Regions from separate parts of the Pseudoalteromonas sp. c7(2019) genome, predicted to be linked through region 1. Evidence: predicted binding sites of a transcription regulator. Region 1 holds the regulator's gene; the other holds the start of a gene.

What was found. Region 1 encodes ArgR, which controls arginine synthesis, uptake and breakdown. Its sites were predicted from a motif close to ANTGAATANNTATTCANT; they were not measured.
Region 2: GQR38_RS15820 (arginase family protein) is a predicted target of ArgR. The motif match lies at 2,074-2,091, and genes of this name have one in related genera.

What each region holds. Positions count from the first base shown of each region.
Region 1 covers NZ_WTKS01000004.1:323,026-330,492, reverse strand. Annotated here, with positions in the region: gene GQR38_RS06950 (iron ABC transporter permease) at 1-917, shown strand, start outside; gene GQR38_RS06945 (ABC transporter ATP-binding protein) at 918-1,967, shown strand; gene GQR38_RS06940 (Dyp-type peroxidase) at 2,016-2,915, shown strand; gene argR (transcriptional regulator ArgR) at 2,923-3,390, opposite strand; gene mdh (malate dehydrogenase) at 3,616-4,548, shown strand; gene ispB (octaprenyl diphosphate synthase) at 4,635-5,606, opposite strand; gene rplU (50S ribosomal protein L21) at 6,029-6,340, shown strand; gene rpmA (50S ribosomal protein L27) at 6,357-6,614, shown strand; gene cgtA (Obg family GTPase CgtA) at 6,755-7,467, shown strand, end outside.
Region 2 covers NZ_WTKS01000015.1:40,003-47,469, reverse strand. Annotated here, with positions in the region: gene GQR38_RS15825 (transporter substrate-binding domain-containing protein) at 103-792, opposite strand; gene GQR38_RS15820 (arginase family protein) at 922-2,031, opposite strand; gene udp (uridine phosphorylase) at 2,485-3,240, shown strand; gene cdd (cytidine deaminase) at 3,427-4,353, opposite strand; gene ppc (phosphoenolpyruvate carboxylase) at 4,779-7,424, opposite strand.

The DNA of each region.
Region 1 (7,467 bases):
CAGCGGCAGCTAAAATATCGGGTGTGATGTTATTACTGTTATTTTTAGCATTAATGGCAGAGCGCTTTAGTCGTCGTAACCAAGCTGTATTTGAGCGCCAATCAAGTGTAAATAGTGAATCTCTCTATGTATTAAAAGGAAAGTCAGCTTGGCTCGCAACGGCATTTTGTAGCTTTATTTTACTTATCGCGTTTGTAACTCCTATTGCAGTACTCATAAATTACGCCATTACTTACTTTGATAAAGCATGGAATGTAGAGTTTTTTAGTTACGCTTGGCAAAGTTTAAAAGTGGCAGGGGTTGTGAGCCTAATAACGATTACGTTGAGTATTTTTGTCGTTTTTTATCAGCGTGTGGCAAAGCAAACGTATCCGCTTATTCCTGGGCGTTTAGCAAGCACAGGATATGCGTTGCCTGGCACAGTACTCGCTATTGCGGTTTTGTTACCCCTTACATTATTAGAGAACACCATTAACACAGCGCTCGAGCCGTATAATTTAGATATTGGCTTGCTGCTTACAGGTAGCATTCTTACTATTATTATTGCTTATATTGTTCGATTTTACGCCATTGCACACGGAGCAATTGAGTCGAGTTTTTTACGTATTAGCCCATCACTTGATATGGCAAGCCAATCAATGGGTAAAAGCCAAGGACAAACACTGCGTTTAGTGCACCTACCTTTACTGCGAAGAGGATTGCTTACTGCTGCGTTATTGGTATTTATTGAGTGCATGAAAGAACTGCCGGCTGCGCTATTGCTCAGACCGTTTAATTTTGAAAGCTTAGCTACTCATGTATTTCAGTATGTGAGTGACGAGCAGTTAGAGCTTGCTTCAATATCGGCATTATTTATTGTTATTGTTGGGTTTATTCCTTTGTATTTTATTAATCGTTCTATGGAGCAGCGTAGTTAAATGAGTAGTTTAATTTTACAAGGAGTGAGCTATCACTATAACGGCACAAAGGTTATTCACGATTTAGATTTAACAGTAGGTAAAGACGAAATTGTTTGTCTACTCGGAGCGAGTGGGTGCGGCAAAACGACCACGTTAAAAGCGATTGCAGGTTTAATTGAAGCTAAGCAAGGGTCTATTTTTATAGACGGTAAATTAGTGAGTGATGAGCAATCGTTTGTCTCGCCTGAGCACCGTAACATCGGCATGATGTTTCAAGATTATGCATTGTTTCCGCATTTAACGGTAGCAAATAATATCGCATTCGGGCTTAGTAAAATGAGTAAAGCTCAAAAGCAGCAACGCGTTGATGAAATGCTTAAGCTGGTACATTTAATTGGCTGTGCTGACAGGTTCCCGCATCAGTTATCGGGTGGTCAACAGCAGCGTGTAGCTATTGCTCGTGCATTAGCTTATAAGCCTAGTTTATTGCTACTTGATGAGCCCTTTTCAAATATCGACACACAAGTACGCTTTGAATTAATTGCCGATATACGTCGAATTATTAAGGCAACTCAAGTGTCTGCTGTGTTTGTTACACATTCAAAAGAAGAGGCGTTTGCGTTTTCAGATACACTTGCCATTATGCATCGCGGTAAAATTGAGCAACAAGGCACGCCCGAGCAGCTTTTTGCAGCTCCATGTTCAAAGGAGGTTGCAGAGTTTCTGGGTCAAGGCATATACTTGAGCGCAGAAGTATTAACAGCAACTGAATACAAAACACCATTTGGTTTAGTCGAATCTTATATTGAGAGTAAGCAAAACGTAAGCGTAGGGCTTATATATGTGCGCCCTCATCAAATAGAATTAGTGGCAGATAACCAAAGTGACAAACTCAGCAAGCGAGCTACAATCATAAGTCGTCGCTTTATTGGTTCGGCGTATGTTTATTCACTTGTTATTGATAAACAAGAAATTGAAGTTGCTGCACAATATGGCCAGTCATTTGAAAATAATGAACAGGTTATAATAAAAATAAAACCTCACACGGTGAATTTTTTCGAATCTTAATTAATTTGTTATTCGCTGTGTTTTTATCTGTAAAACTAAGGAATAACAATGGCGCAAGCGCAATCAGGGATTTGTGCTGAAGCAAACTTACACGGTTTGCACTTATTTTTTAATGTGTTTGATGGTCAAGATGAATCACTTCGCGCAAAGTTAAAACAAGTAAGCGCTATTGAAGAAGAATTTAGCGATCAATTTTCAGAATCAATGCTCTCTTGCATGGTTGCTATTGGTGCGCAATATTGGCCGCATATCCTCCCTGAATACATCCCAAGCGAATTACAGAGCTTTCCTAATATAAACCATAGCGATCATCAAATGAGCGTACAACCGTGCGATTTATTTGTGCAAATTCGCTCTGACCGTGAAGACGTTAACCATTTATTTGCGCTGCAAATTTTAAAACTATTTGCTCCCGATGTTGAGCTGGTGGAGCAAATTCGTAATTTTCGCTTTTTAGATGGTCGTGATTTTAATGGTTTTATTTATGGTGGCGATACAGCTCATGGAAGAAAAAAGCGCGCTACGGCTTTAATTAGTAACCCTGGCAATTTTGAAGATCAGGGGAGTTATATTCATGTACAGCGCTATAAGCATGACTTAACTATGTGGCAGCACTTATCATTGAGCGAGCAAGAACAAATAATGGGACGTACGCGCCTTGATAACACGCTAATTACCCCTGCGATCGAAACCAGTCATGCTTCACGTAGCGAACTAAAAGACGAAGACGGACAACCGCTATTATTAAATCAGAGCATGCCTTATGGCGATGTGTATGAGCAGGGAATGTTATCAATTACATGCTCTTGTACGGGCACCGCATTTGAAAAAGTACTTAATAGTCGTTTAGGGGAAGGGGATTGTTACGACCACTGGCTTGATTTTACTCAAGCCGATATGGGTTCTGCTTTCTTTGCGCCTTCAGTCGGGTTTTTAAAACAAATTTAGTTTGCTATTAAACCGTATCAAATAAAATGCGAACACGTTCAAGTGTTACATCTATTTCAGATATTTTAGCAGGAGCGATAAAAATAGTATCGTCGCCTGCAATTGTTCCTAGTACGCCATCTGCTTTACCTAATGAATCTAATAAACGAGCGATAAGCTGAGCGGCGCCTGGACTGGTACGAATAATGATCATCATTTCGTTGTGCATAATATCGATTACTAATTGGCGTAATGGGCTTTTAGCCGTAGGTACACCCATTTCAGCAGGTAAGCAGTAAACCATTTCTTGTTTGGCGTTACGTGTGCGTACAGCACCAAATTTACTTAACATGCGCGATACTTTACTTTGGCTTATATTGTCAAAGCCTTGATCTTTTAATGCATCAACTATTTCGCCTTGAGAGCCAAAATTTTCTTCTTTTAATAGTGATTTAAATGCTTTTACCAGTGCTTCTTGTTTATCTTGTGGTTGCATAGTCTTTATTCGTTTTTGTTATTTATGCCGCAAATTCTACACAAAAATGAATAATTATGCAGCAGTTGTTTAGTTAACTTGCCAGTTTGATGCGTTAAATCACAAAAGTTTACGACTATGGTCGAAAATATACTTGAAATAGACAGGATAAATTTGTTTTTAGTCGCTAATTTCATTATCTTAAGAGCCACAAATGTTTCCTACCTCAAATTACGGAGAATTCCAATGAAAGTTGCTGTATTAGGTGCTGCAGGCGGTATCGGCCAAGCGTTGTCTTTATTATTAAAAACAGGCTTACCAGCTGGCTCTGAATTATCACTTTATGATGTTGCACCAGTAGTACCAGGTGTTGCGGTTGACCTTTCTCACATCCCAACAGATGTTAAAGTAGCAGGCTTTGGCGCAGACGAATTAAACAAAGCGCTTGAAGGCTCTGACATCGTTCTTATCCCAGCGGGTATGCCACGTAAACCAGGTATGGATCGTGCTGATTTATTTAATGTAAATGCTGGTATCATCAAAACTTTAGCAGAAGGCATTGTTGCTAGCTGTCCTAAAGCGTTAGTAGGTATTATTACTAACCCAGTAAATGGCACAGTTCCAATCGTTGCTGAAGTATTCAAAAAAGCAGGTACTTACGACGCTAAACGCGTATTCGGTATTACTACGCTTGACGTTATTCGTTCAGAAGCATTTGTTGCTGAACTTAAAGGCGTAGACGTAGCAACTGTTAAAGTACCAGTAATTGGTGGTCACTCAGGCACAACTATTCTTCCTCTACTTTCTCAAGTTGAAGGTGTTTCTTTCACTGATGAAGAAGTTGCTGCACTTACTCCACGTATCCAAAATGCGGGTACTGAAGTTGTAAATGCTAAAGCAGGCGGTGGTTCAGCTACGCTATCTATGGGTGCTGCTGCAGCTCGTTTTTGTATGTCTTTAGTTAAAGGCCTACAAGGTGAAGAAGTTGTAGATTACGCTTACGTTGCTGTTGAAAATGGCGATGCAGAGTACTTTGCACATCCAGTACGTTTAGGTAAAAACGGCGTAGAAGAAATTCTTTCTTACGGCGAACTAAGCGCATTTGAAACAAAAGCAAAAAATGACATGCTTGAAACACTGAAAAAAGACATCAAAGAAGGTGTTGATTTCATGGCGTAATAGCCAAAGTAGAATAACAAAAAAGCCTGCATTTGCAGGCTTTTTTATTGCTCAGAATTAATTTCACACTGTGTAACTAGTTAAAACTAGTGGTCGCGGTCAACCGCAATACGAGCAAGGCTTATGAGCGCTTGCTTATAGTCAGACTCAGCTAAAAAGTCTAAACACGCAATAGCTTTGTCAGCTTCAAGCTCTGCTTTTTGCATTGTAAATTCAAGCGCATTAGTTTGCTTTAGTGCCGATAGAATTTCTTCTAAATGCTCCATACCATTACTGTGCTCTATTGCATCACGAATAAGCTGCGTTTGCTGCTCGCTACCATGTTGCATAGCATAAATAAGTGGAAGCGTTGGTTTGCCTTCAGCTAAATCATCACCAATGTTTTTACCCAACTGCTCAGCATCTGCATTGTAATCGAGTACATCGTCTACTAGCTGAAACGCAGTACCTAAATGCATACCATATAGGTTTAGTGCATCGAGAGTAGTTTGGTCTTGCTCAGTAATAATGGCAGCAAGGCCTGTCGCTGCTTCAAACAACTTAGCTGTTTTAGAGTAAATAACCTGCATATAACTGGCTTCGGTCGTATCTGGGTCGTTGCAGTTCATTAACTGCAATACTTCACCTTCAGCAATAATGTTTGTTGCATCGGCAAGTACTTGCATAATCTGCATTTTTCCAAGACCAACCATAAGCTGAAATGAACGAGTGTAAATAAAGTCACCAACCAATACGCTAGCAGCATTACCAAATTCAGCATTTGCTGTAGGCGTGCCACGTCGTAAGTTTGATTCATCTACAACATCATCATGCAATAGCGTTGCTGTATGAATAAACTCAACAATTGTTGCAAGTGTTATGTGATCTTTACCCTGATAACCGAGCGCTTTGGCTGCTAAAATCGCCAGCATTGGACGAACGCGTTTGCCGCCACTGCTAACTATATATAAACCAAGCTGATTAACTAACGCCACATCTGAGCGCATTTGCGCATGTATAAGTTGATTGACGTCATTCATATCGCTTTCGATTAACGCCTGGATAGCTTTTATATCCATTGATCTCCGAGCCAATTTTTATGTGTGAACGGCGCAGATTGTACAACAAAAAATGCACTAGCTCGATATTTTGTGACGATTGATTGAAAAAACACTATTAAAGTACTTAATTTAGACTGAATTAGCCAAGATAACTGATTAATTGATAATCAATATACAGTTTGTGGTGTGCTTAGATATTAAGCTGTGAGGGTCATATTTGAGTACATTAATTTATTTCGACTAAGAGTTAAAAAGCGCTTGGCAAAAGGGCTAATTAATATAAAATGGGGTAAATATTGAATTGCTCTCAAAGCAGCTACTTTTTATTCATTTTAATTACAAAATAGGCTTGCTAGTTATTTCGCGTTAGCGTAAACTTCGCGCCCTATCGAAGAATATTTTAGTTGCGCCGATTTGAGGGTGCACAGACGGAGTTAATTATGTACGCGGTTTTCCAAAGTGGTGGTAAACAGCATCGTGTGACTGAAGGTCAAACGATTCGTCTTGAAAAATTAGACGTTGAAACTGGTGCGGCAGTAGAATTTGATTCAGTACTTTTAGTTGCTGATGGTGAGAAAATCGAGATCGGTGTACCGTTCGTAAACGGTGGCAAGATAACAGCTGAGGTTGTTTCACATGGTCGCGGTGAGAAGATTAAGGTTGTTAAATTTAGACGCCGTAAGCATTCTCGTAAGCAAATGGGCCATCGTCAATGGTTCACTGAAGTTAAAATCACTAGCATTAGCGCTTAATTAGAGGTACTTAGAAATGGCACATAAAAAAGCAGCTGGTAGTACTCGTAACGGTCGCGATTCAGAAAGCAAACGCCTAGGTGTTAAGCGTTTTGGTGGCGAATCAGTTCTAGCGGGTAGCATCATTGTTCGTCAGCGTGGAACTCGTTTCCACCCTGGTACTAACGTAGGTATCGGTAAAGACCACACTATCTTCGCAAAAGCAGATGGTAAAGTTCAGTTTGAACAAAAAGGTCCTTTAAACCGTAAATACGTAACTATCGTAACTGAGTAATCAGTAAGGTAGTTAAAAACCCCGCCTTTGCGGGGTTTTTTGTTTTGTAGTCAGTCAAAATATATACCCAAGCCTGCATTTGTGTTGGCTTGGGTATATAATAGAGTTATTAAACAAGCCAATCCCTAAAGTGAGTAATCATGAAGTTTGTAGATGAAGTAGAAATTCGCGCAGAAGCTGGAGACGGTGGCAGCGGCATCGTGTCTTTCCGTCGTGAAAAATATGTTCCAGATGGTGGACCAGACGGCGGTGACGGTGGAGACGGTGGTAGTGTTTATCTACAAGCTGATGAAAACTTAAATACCCTAATTGATTATCAGTTTGAGCGCTTTCATAGAGCTGAACGTGGTACTAACGGTCGTAGCCGTAACTGTACAGGCCGAAAAGCCGATGACTTATTTGTTATGGTGCCTGTAGGCACGCGCATCATGGATGTTGATACCCAAGAGGGACTTGGTGACTTAACTCAAGATGGTCAACGAATTTTGGTTGCAAAAGGTGGTTTCCACGGCTTGGGGAATGCACGTTTTAAATCAAGTACTAACCGAGCACCTCGTCAAAAAACATTGGGCACACCCGGTGAAGTACGTAACTTAAAGTTAGAGTTACTATTATTAGCTGATGTAGGCTTACTAGGATTACCAAATGCAGGTAAATCTACGTTTATCCGTAGTGTATCTGCAGCAAGACCAAAAGTAGCTGATTATCCATTCACGACGCTTATTCCTAATTTAGGTGTGGTACGTCCAGAAGCAAATAAATCATTTGTTATAGCCGATATTCCGGGTCTAATTGAAGGTGCATCTGATGGTGCAGGCCTAGGTATTCGCTTCTTGAAGCATTTAGAGCGTTG
Region 2 (7,467 bases), on a different contig from region 1:
GATTATAATCGGTTTTTTAAACGCAGCAATTTATATTTACGAAATATATTTAAGCTATTAATTTTCAATTGGTTGAGAGGTAAAAAAGCAAATTTAAAGTGCTTAAATTTTATTAAAGGCGACTTTTAATTGAGAAACTAAAGCCGGATCCATATTTATATTACAGGCAAAAAATAACGGAGACTGAGTTGTATTTAAATTAAGTAATGGTTCGAGTAACTCAAGCTTAGGCTCTGTTTTAACTCGGTAGTTAAATTGCTTTTTGTTGAGGATAACAAAATCAAGTATATGGTGACGAGTGCTTATGAGTTTATCTATTTTATCTAGGCTATCGATGAGTAATAAATGCTTGTTCTCACTAAAGCCCCTCTCAAGCAAATAGTGATGACTAAAGTTATCACGCAGTACTGCTATTTTATATTTTTTAGCATCATTGAGAGTATTTAACTTTATACCTCTGGACTTTAGACCATAAATGGCAGAATCAAAGCTTTCCAGTTCACCTACCCAGTTAAACTTACTTTCTCTATTAGGTAATCGAACAATTGAAAATATACAGGTATTTTTATCGCGTAGCGCTGCATTGTAGGATATGGCCCAACTATGCGCCAACATAGTGTAGTTTATACCAGTACCTTCTAGCGCTTTATGAACTTTCTCGACAGAGCGGCCAACGAGTTTATTATCTTCATTGAGATACTGAAAGTCCGGAAATACTTCCGTTACTATTGTTATTTCAGTTGCATCAACTTTAATACAGCTAATGAACAATAAAAAGATCAATAATTTCATTCAGCGAGGCCTCAACTAACTCATTATATGTATTTAATAAATATAGCTGAGGCTTTATGAACTGCTAGTTTTTAGTCATGTAATGCACACTTATACGCTGATAGTGCTAGTATTTATAGCTCCTACAGCTTACTTGTTCATCGCACTAATTAAAAAGGCTGAAATTTTAGCGCCTTCTCTAAGTGTCGTTTCAGAGCTTGATTGACCCACTAAAGAGCTGTCGGTAAATGGCGCTATTTCCATCATATCAGCACCAGTAATCGGGAACTCATCCGCAATGGCTGATAAAATATCAAGTGCATGCTGTGGTGTTAAACCATTATGTTCTGGCGTACCTGTGGCAGATGCAAACTCTGCATCAAGCGCATCAATATCAAAGCTTACGTATACTTCATCAACGTTATCGGCTTTTAACTGTGCAATAGCGTCGGCAGCAACTGCTGCTGCGCCGCGCTCAATGATTTCATGTGCCCAGTGCTGTTTAATACCAAAAGTATTTTCCCAATGCGCTTTAGGCTTGCCACTTGAGCGTATACCAAACTGTATTAAATGATGCGGCGCAGGTAAAAACTCTAATATATGTGTACACCACGAGCCAAAACATAAATCTATGCCTAAGCGCTCAACGAGTAAATCTGTATGCGCGTCAAAGTGAATAATAGCGGTGCGCCTACCTTGCTCACGCTTTGCTTTTAAGTACGCTTTGGTAAGTGGGTAACTTATTGAGTGATCGCCACCAATACCAAATATACCTTTATCTTTAAATGTTGCGTAAAAACTGTCGCATACATCCTCAGTGATTGATAATGGGCTTACGTAATAGTCGTTATCTTCATTACCGTATAGGGCTTTTTGGCAATTAGAAATGGTTGCATCATTTAGGTATTTATCATGAAGTAAATGTGGGATTACACGTACATCGCCTAAATCAAACGAATGACACTGCGGTTGCTGATCAATTAAAGCTGAGCGCACAAACAGTGGCCCCCAGTTTGCACCGCGTAAAATACCACCGCCACAGTCTGAGCTAATACCTAACATAACGGCTTTATGTGGAGAATTTGGTAATTCATTTAAAGACTCGCGCCACAAATTATCAACGTTTTCAGTTTGTCCATAAAGTTTATTACGCAGTGCGGCTTTGCGCTCCTTTGCAGTATTTACTGTGTATACGCCATCACCCGGTGCGCACAAACAGTGCTCAACTTTGTTTTTAAATGCTTCAAATTGTGTGCTCATAATAAACTCCTTCGATTTTTATTCTGTACGTAGCTAATTACTTTTGATTAGTTATGCAAAATCACCAAAAGTGCCTAAACTTCAAATAAATTCCACTTTGCTAAATAACTCTGTGCCTAATATAAATAAACACGTTAGCTTTTACGTGCTTAAAAAAATTTAAGCCATTGAATTAATTTAATATTAATGAATATTTACCATAAACTATTTAATTGTAGTTACGCGCTTGGTTGATACTTATTATGTCTGCTTGAACATGTCAACAGCACAACAAGGCTACTTGTATAAGCACTTGATTGAATATTCATAGTTGATGAATAAATCAAATTAGTTCTTAAAATTATTAAGACTTAATTGGAGGAGTTAATATAAAACGGACAATCGTCCTGTACTTGATAAACGTTTCTAGCAATGATGCTAGATTGACACAATTTATTATAAAAAGGCTTAGCTATGGAAAAGGTATTTCACTTAGGACTATGTATTGACGATCTTAAAGGTGCAAAACTTGCGATTGTACCGGGCGATCCAGATCGTGCTGCACGCATTTCACAATTCCTAGACAACCCAACCTGCCTTGCTCAAACTCGTGAGTTTCATGTTTACTTAGGTCAACTAAACGGCCATTCGGTGGTTGTTTGTTCTACGGGTATTGGTGGTCCATCTACGTCGATTGCAGTAGAAGAATTAGCACAACTTGGCGTGCGTAAATTTTTACGTATTGGTACAACAGGTGCGATTCAGCCACATATCAACGAAGGCGAAATTTTAATTAGCCAAGCGTCTGTACGTTTAGACGGTGCAAGCCAGCATTTTGCTCCTCTTAGCTACCCTGCTGTGTCTGACTTTTATGCAACACAAGCTATGGTACAAGCATGTAAAAACTTAAATATCGATTTTCATATTGGTATTACTGCATCAAGCGATACATTTTATCCAGGACAAGAGCGTTACGATACGCATTCTGGTTACGTTCCTAAATCACTACAAGGTAGCTGCGAAGAGTGGCAAAAACTGGGCGTGATGAACTACGAAATGGAATCAGCAACATTATTTACTATGTGTGCAGCCCTTGGTTTACAAGCAGCATGTGTAGCAGGCGTACTTGTTAATCGTACTCGCCAAGAAATACCAAATGTTGACCATGGTGAAATTGAGCGTAAATCTGTAGCGGTAGTATTAGAAGCGGCAAAAGTATTACTTGATTAATATAAGTTCTATTAATTAATGGGCTATTATAACGATAAGAAAATGGCTCAGTAACAAGGCAAAAATTATGAAGTATAGTTGTCTTATATGAATAATTTTTAACGCAGTTAGTGAGTTATTTAATTCGATAGAATGGCACATTTTAATAAAGCACAGCTCTGCCTGTGCTTTATTGTTTTTGAAAGGTTATTTTAGCTGTGCACTAATTACTTCTATTGCCGGCAGGTTGTTAAAACTTGCAAGTACAGCACGTGCTACACCCGCTTGGTTTTCATGGCCTGCGGTTTCTAAAAGTGTAATTGATTTTACCGTACTTTCGTTAAAGCTAAGCCCTGCGATAAATAATTGACTAAGTGCACTTTGTAGTGGCGACAAGCTTGGGCTGTACGCTGCGTTTTCTGCGTAACTTCCGTAAAAATCACCATTTTTAAATGTACTAATTTTTACTGCACTAAAGTTTTTACTATAGGGTACGTATGCGTTTAATGCTGTACTTGCTAGTTTTTCATCTAGTTGATCATTTGCAAATACTTGCTGGTGAGGCTCTGGATTAAACAAGCTAAACGCGTTACCTAAATCAGTCGGCCCAAACGAGTGCGGCAGTAATTCTGCCAATTTAAAGTGTTGCTCTGGCAATAAAATATCAAACTCTTTCGCATCAGCGAGTTCGTTCATGAACTGACGACAATACCCACACGGTGCATCGCTAATCGCTATTTTAACTATTTTTTTAGCGCCGTTTAACCATGCGTTATTTATAGCCGATTGCTCTGCATGAACCACTAAACTCAATGCTTGATGATCAAACTCTACATTTGCACCAAAGTAAAAGTTTACCTCATCGTTTTCATCAAGTGCTTTAACAATTGCGCCTACATGAAAATCTGATATCGGCGCTACAGCATACTCAGAAGCCAAAGGTACTAAACCTTGTAATAATGCATCATCAGACACATTAAGTTGTGCGCATAACTGTTTAATATTATTAGAATTTAATATGCCACGTTGTGATTTTAATTGACTACGTAAGGACGCTGTTTGCGCTACGTTTAATGTGATGTGAGAATTTGTAAGTGCTGTATCTTGCTGTACAGTAAAAGTTGCTGAAGCCATAACATTTTTTAATTATTCAATGGCTAAGTAGTTTAAAAGGTTAAGCCGCTAATTGCTAGGGCCTGTTGACCTTTCAGGATTAAAATTTGTTCTAACTAGGGACGATTTAATCGTGGCGCGAGGTTTGTAACCTAGTGGGCTAAGTAAAAACCGAGCAACAAAGAGTTAATCGTCCCTAGGACGAACCTTTGGGCAGCGCGTGTTTGGTATTTATGCTGCGTTATCGCCTATTTATGGGGAATAACCACACTACATAGGCTCTGCCTTGCCTAAATACCAAATACACTGCTGCAAATTTAACCTCGAAAGATAAACAGGCCCTAGGTTATTAAACGCAAAAAAAGGGAGCACATCGCGTGCTCCCTTTAATTTTAACTGATATACCCAACAAAATAATTAATTGGTATACCTAACAAAATAATATGTTAGCCGGTATTACGCATACCTGCTGCAATACCTGTCATCGTGATCATTAATGCATTATCAATGTCACCTTCGTTGCGTTTTTCCTCTGAGCGAGCACGGCGTAAAAGCTCAACCTGTAGTAAGTTAAGTGGATCGGTGTACGGGTTACGTAAACTAATCGACTCCTTAATCCAAGGTTGTTCGGCTAGTAGGCTTTTTTGCGGGCTAAGTGATTGCACCAAGCTAATGGCTTCTTGAAGCTCTTTACGAAGTGTTACACCCAGTGGTTTATACATATCTTCCACCAGCGCATTATCATAATGCTCACTCAACCAACAATCGGCTTTACTAAATACCATTTCTAGCATTTCTAGGCGCGATCTAAAGAACGGCCACTGTAAGCTCATTTCGTTTAGGGTTTCTGCGCCGTACTTATTAAGCGCAGCTTTTAAACCTGTTAACGCACCTAGCCATGCAGGAAGCATCAAACGGTTTTGGCTCCACGCAAAAATCCATGGAATAGCACGCAGGCTTTCAACGCCACCATTAGGATTACGTTTTGCAGGACGCGAGCCAAGCGGTAACTTAGACAGTTCAAGCTCAGGTGTTGCCATTCTAAAGTAAGGTACAAAGTTTTCATCATGACGAACTACATTACGGTAGTGCTCACACGACTCCTCACTTATTAGCTTCATTACTTCGCGCCACTGCGGTTTTGGCTCTGGTGGCGGTAATAAGTTACTTTGCAGAACTGCGCCTGCGTAAATATTTAAGCTTTGCAGTGCTACATCGGGTAAACCAAATTTAAAGCGAATCATCTCGCCTTGCTCGGTTACACGCAAGCCACCTTTTAATGAGCCAGGCGGTTGTGAATGCAGCGCTTGTGCAGCGGGTGCACCACCACGTCCTACTGTACCACCACGTCCGTGGAATAAAACAAGCTCAATACCACGTGCATCAGCAAGCTGTACTAGCTTATCCATTGCTTCGTACTGCGCCCAACCTGCTGCCATCATGCCGGCATCTTTAGCTGAATCAGAGTAACCAATCATTACGTTTTGGGTGTTTTTAATGTGCCCGCGATACCAAACATTATCAAGCAATGTGGTAATTACATCACTGCCTGCGTTTAAATCGTCGAGTGTTTCAAACAACGGTGCTACTGGTAAATCAAAGCTACAGCCGCTTTCTTTTAGCAACAGTTGTACTGCTAAAATGTCTGACGCTGTTCGTGCCATCGAAATAATATACAAACCAAATGTTGCTTCGTCTTGCTTGGCAATTACATCAAAGGTATCAAGTACTTCTTGTACATCAGGGCTTGGTTGCCAATGTTTTGGAATAAGCGGTCTGCGCGAGTTAAGCTCTGCAAGTAAAAATGCTTGTTTGTCTTGCTCTTGCCATTGGTTGTAGTCGCCTAAACCTAAATAACGAGTCAGTTCTGAAAACACATCGCCGTGGCGAGACGAATCTTGGCGCACATCAAGTTTAGCTAAACGCAAACCAAAGCTATTTATACGGTGCAGTAAATCAAGTAATAAACCATCCGCAACTACTTTCATATTACACTTTAATAACGAGCGATAGCACACTTCAACTGGGTGCTTAAGCTGATTAATATTAGTAATTAAATCTTGTGAATCGCTGCGCTTATTTTTAATTTTAGCACCTAAGTGCGCCACTGTTTCTGCAACCTGATTTTTAAGCTTTTTGATTACCGCTCTATATGGTTCAAACTCTTGCCCTGCAAGCTCAACAAGCTCATCACTGGCATCTGACATAGAGAGTTCAGCGCACAACGTTTTTAAATCTTGAATGTATAAGTTAAGTGCCATCCAACGACCATGATCAAGCACTTCTTTTGTTACCTGCGATGTTACAAATGGATTACCATCACGGTCTCCACCCATCCACGATGTAAACTCAATTGGGCTGTAATCTATTGGTAACTCTAAGCTCAACTGGTCTTTAACATTGGCTGAAAATTCACGTAAAAAGCGCGGAACCGCATGCCACAGGCTATTTTCTATTACTGCATAGCCCCATTTGGCTTCATCAACTGGCGTTGGGCGAGAGCGACGAATATCGTCGGTATGCCAAGCTTGGCTAATCAGCTGTTCAATACGATTTAAAATATTGTCCCGCTCTTGCACTAAGTTATCTTTTCGCTCTAATGACGCTAAGCAATCACTTAGTTCAACGTGTTTATTAATAATAGTACGGCGCGTAACCTCGGTTGGGTGAGCGGTCAATACTAAGTTTATGTGGAGTTTTGAGAGTGTTTCGGCCAAATGATTACTGTCTAACTGGCCTTGTTCTGCTTTTGTAGCTAACGTTTTTAATGTTTGAGTGAGAGGGTTTTGTTGACCAAGGCCAACGTCATTAAAACGCGAAACGGTATGAAATTGCTCTGCTACATTAGCAAGGTTTAAAAAATGATTAAATGAACGGGCAACCGGTAAAAGCTCTTCATCACTAAGCGCATGTAAAACATCTATTAGCGCTTGTCTGTCGTCTTCGTTACCACTGCGAGATGATTTTGATAAAGCACGAATTTCTTCCACTTTATCTAAAATCGCTTGACCTTGGGCATCTTTGATTGTTTGTCCTAGTAGTTGCCCTAGTAAATTTACATTACCTCGCAAGGCGGCGTATTGTTCACTCATTTATCAGTCTCCATTTTTTCGTAGGACACTATTAATATCATCA